DNA from 2 places in the Sulfitobacter sp. BSw21498 genome. Region 1 is predicted to be linked to the other one. Evidence: riboswitches for the same ligand, from Rfam matches in the RefSeq annotation. Region 1 holds a riboswitch; the other holds the start of a gene.
The links. A riboswitch is a leader RNA that binds a small molecule or an ion and turns the genes downstream of it on or off. The one in region 1 is predicted to bind cobalamin.
Positions count from the first base shown of each region.

Region 2: another riboswitch for cobalamin. It lies ahead of bluB (5,6-dimethylbenzimidazole synthase); the one in region 1 lies ahead of E5180_RS14310 (DUF1636 family protein).

Region 1 is NZ_CP040753.1:2,972,469-2,974,668, forward strand. It holds gene cobW (cobalamin biosynthesis protein CobW) at 1-847, opposite strand, end outside; gene E5180_RS14310 (DUF1636 family protein) at 844-1,224, opposite strand; cobalamin riboswitch at 1,319-1,536, opposite strand; gene E5180_RS14315 (cobyric acid synthase) at 1,703-2,200, shown strand, end outside.
Region 2 is NZ_CP040753.1:1,901,124-1,903,323, reverse strand. It holds gene E5180_RS09240 (hypothetical protein) at 244-975, shown strand; cobalamin riboswitch at 1,011-1,188, shown strand; gene bluB (5,6-dimethylbenzimidazole synthase) at 1,239-1,919, shown strand; gene E5180_RS09230 (hypothetical protein) at 2,147-2,200, shown strand, end outside.

The DNA of each region.
Region 1 (2,200 bases):
GGATTTTCTGTTCGCGCGCCAGCCGCAGCACGGCGGCCTCAAGCGTGGCGACATCGGCGACTTCGCCCATGTCGATCACAACGCTTTCGAAATCGTCATGCTCGTGGTCATCATGCCCGTCGTGGTGGCTGGGGCGTGCGTCGATGTCATCCTCGGCGGCGGCTTCGAGCCCCAGTACAACGCGCGGGTCAATCACGCCTTCGGTCATCGGAATGATCGGCAGCTTGCGCGGCGCGTGGGCCTCGATCACCTTGCGCGCGGCTTCTACGCCTTCGGGGCCCGCCAGATCGGCCTTGGACAGCAGCACGATATCGGCGCAGGCAATCTGGTCCTCAAAGACTTCGGACAGCGGCGTTTCGTGATCCAGACTGTCATCCGCGTCGCGCTGCGCAGCGATGGCATCCAGATCGGGGGCGAACTGCCCGCTCGCCACGGCTTCTGCATCGGCAAGGGTGATCACGCCGTCCACGGTGATGCGTGACCGGATTGCGGGCCAGTCAAACGCCTTGAGCAAGGGTTTGGGCAGCGCAAGGCCGGAGGTTTCGATCAGGATGTGATCCGGCGTTTGCGGCAAAGCCATCAACGCCTCGATCGTGGGGATAAAGTCATCGGCCACGGTGCAGCAGATGCAGCCGTTCGCCAGCTCGACGATGTTCTCGGCGGGGCAGTTGTCGATCGCGCAGGATTTCAGGATATCGCCATCCACACCGGCGGTGCCGAATTCATTGACCAGCACGGCCAGACGCTTGGAGCCCGCATTTTCCATCAGGTGACGGATAAAGGTGGTTTTGCCGGCACCCAGAAAACCGGTGATCACGGTAACGGGAATTTTGGTAAGGTTGGTCATTCGGTAGGCTCCTGTGGGGGAATGCGAGCAATGGATTGTTTGCGGAAAACCACGGGGCGTTCACGCCAGGGTACCACGCCGTCGGTGGTCTGGGCATAGGCGGAGACGCCGTTCACGATGTCGGACAAATGGGCGTCGGTGTCGAGATCGCCGTACACATAGGTCCAGCGTGACGGACCGCCCGACAGAACCATCGAACAGCCCCGCGAACAGGCCGACAGACATTCGGCACCGCGCAGTTGCACACCGTCAGGCAGTTGCCCCGACAGCGCGTCAAACAGCTGTTGGCCGGGGCGCGGCGCGTCCTCGGGGGTGATCTGACCTGCGCGGCAGGTGGTGCAGATGGTGACGGTGACCGGTTGATCCGTGGTGGTCATATCTTGCCTCATACGTCGATGGGCCAAGGGGGATCGCCAGCAGCGAACGACATGCGAACAGCGTTCTAGGCCAGTCGCGAAACACCCCGTTCGCCCGTTACAAACTATGCTGGCAGGTCTCCCGGCTTGCGGATCTAAGGCAGCTTGCCTTGCAACTTTTCACCTTCCCAGCCATCGGGCCAGTGGTTGAAAGGTCTCTCCGGTCACGGTCGCGGGGGCGGCTGCGCTTGGCGCTGACCCAAGGCTGGATCAATGCGTATCGCGTTCCCTCTTCGCCTGTCTGGGACAGGAACCAACATACGCCCTGCATTGGTCATTTGCCCGCCTCTGTCAAGCAGCGGCTGTCATAACGCGGGGGCCAAACCCGCTTTGCGCGGATTTTACCGCGACCGCCCCCCCGTGCCGGCGCGCTGCGGATGCTTGACGGGATCATCGCAGACTGACACCAAGGGCTGCAAGAAAAACATGAGGTTCCGCCATGCCCACCCGCGCTATCATGATCCAGGGCACCGGGTCCAATGTGGGGAAATCCATGCTGGTGGCAGGGCTGTGCCGCGCCGCGACGCGCCGCGGTCTCTCTGTTGCGCCGTTCAAGCCGCAGAACATGTCGAACAACGCCGCCGTCACCGACGATGGCGGAGAGATTGGCCGCGCCCAGGCCTTGCAAGCGATTGCCTGCGGACGGCCCCTATCGGTGCATATGAACCCCATTTTGCTGAAACCTGAAACCGACAGCGGGTCACAGGTGATCGTGCAGGGACACCGCCACAGCACCCTGCAAGCGCGCGATTTCAGCAAGGCGCGCGCAGGGCTGATGGCCCCCGTGCTCGAAAGTTTCGGTATCCTCGGACAAAGCGCCGATTTAATTATCGTCGAAGGGGCGGGCAGCCCGGCTGAAACGAACCTGCGCCAGAACGACCTTGCCAACATGGGCTTTGCCCGCGCCGCAGGCGTGCCTGTCGTGCTGGCCGGCGAT
Region 2 (2,200 bases), 1.1 Mb from region 1:
TTACCCCGATTTACCGCGAATCCCCTGTTTGGGTGCCAGACGTTCGCGGCGGGCGGTCTGACGTGTCGCGCCGCCAAATCCCGTCTGAACGAAGGGGGCAACCGCACGGCGGGATAGCCCTCTATCCCAAAAGATACCGCCCCCTATCCGTCGATGCCCCCGACCCACCTGCTTGCGCAAATGAAAGCGCAGCCGTCAGCGGTCACGATAGGTCCATGACAATTTTTCATCATGGGGGATGACATGAAAGTTACACACACACTGCCAATTCTTGCCACGGCCGCACTGATGGCCGCCACCGCTGCCAGCGCTGATAGTTTCAGCCTCTCGGGGGCCCGGTCGGCCATGCAAAGCGATATTTCGTTTAACGCCATGCAATCCGCGGGACAGGGGCAGATCAAACTGCGCCACAAGGTCCAGCCCAAAGCGCAGGCTCGTACCCCCACCATCAGCAGCCGCAGCCGTTCCTTTCAGGCGTTCAGCGGTGTCAGCACTGCGGCTGACCTCAAAAGCCTCATTGCTTGGGCCGAGGCCGGCCCCAAAGGGTACGACGCCGTGCAGTACGGGGCCAAGCGCCTGCCGCCGCAGCGCCCGACACAGATGACCATCGGCGAAATCTATCGCTGGATCGACCGCACACCCGGACAGCAACACGCCATTGGGCGGTATCAGTTCATACCTGCCACCTTGCGCAGCCTTGTGCGTCAGGCAGGGCTCAGCAAAAACGACCGCTTTACGCCAAAGCTGCAGGACGGGCTGGCGGATATTCTCTTGGCTGATGCAGGGTTCGTGTCCTTCAAGAAGGGCGAGATCAGCCGCCACCGCTTTATGGAAAACCTTGCGCGTATCTGGGCCGGGTTTCCCACTGCTAGCGGGCGGTCCTATTATCACGGCTATGCCGGCAATAAGGCGGTCATTTCATGGAACGAGTTTGACGCCGTCATGAGAAAGATTTTCGCGACCAAACGCAGTTGATCCCGCGATAGGGCTTGTTCCGGGCGGATAGCCGTGGCCCAATAGGACGGTCTGGTGTCCGCGTGGCGGAAGAATCGGGAAGCGGGTGAAAGTCCTGCACGTGCCCAACGCTGTAATGGGGATGGTTTGCGCCTAGGCCACTGGAGATATCCGGGAAGGCGTGCAGACCAGACGACCCTAAGTCAGAAGACCGGCCAGACAGTACAGCTTGCCCCGCGTGGACAGCGGGATAGGCGAAGAAATGTATTGTTGGGGAATGAACAATGCCGATATCGTCCGCGCTGGCACCCGCCGCGCCTTTCTCAGATGCTGAACGCGACGCCGTGTACAAGGCAATCTTTACCCGCCGTGATGTGCGCGATCAGTTCTTGCCCGATCCCGTTGCAGACGATGTCCTGCACCGAATTTTGACCGCCGCGCACCACGCGCCCTCGGTCGGCCTGTCACAACCGTGGAATTTCATCGTGATCCGCGACCAGCAGGCGCGCGATCAGGTCTGGCAGGCCTTCAACACCGCAAACGAGGAAGCCGCCCAGATGTTCGAGGGGGATCGGCAGACGACCTACCGGTCGCTCAAGCTCGAAGGCATACGCAAGGCTCCCGTCAATATATGCGTGACCTGTGATCGCAGCCGCGGCGGCAAGGTGGTACTGGGCCGCACCCACAATCAAAGTATGGACCTTTATAGCACCGTCTGCGCGATCCAGAACCTTTGGCTTGCCGCGCGCGCCGAAGGCATCGGCATGGGGTGGGTCAGCGTGTTCCACGATGCGGATTTGCGCAGCTTGCTGGGTATCCCCGACCGCATAGAGATCGTCGGCTACCTGTGTCTGGGGCACGTCGACGAGATGTATCAAACGCCCGAGCTTGAGGTGAAGGGCTGGAGCAAGCGGCTCCCCGTGGGCGAAATGATCTTTGACGGCAAATGGCAGGGTGACCCCTAGGCGGGTATTCCCCCTGTGTCATGGGACACGTCGAATATTTGAGCAACTGGCGGAACTTTGCCGGTTCCATGACGTTCCCCCTCTGAAGCCTGCGTATGTCGCGCGGGCGCTAACAGAGGATTATTTCTAATGGGCGGTATCATTTATCTCGTAGGTCTTGTGGTTGTTGTCATGGCGGTTCTTTCGCTCATCGGCCTAGCGTAATTCAATGCCGGGGAGGCAATTACATGAATACGACACTTACTGACAAAACACCCGACGGATCATATGTCGACTGGCCT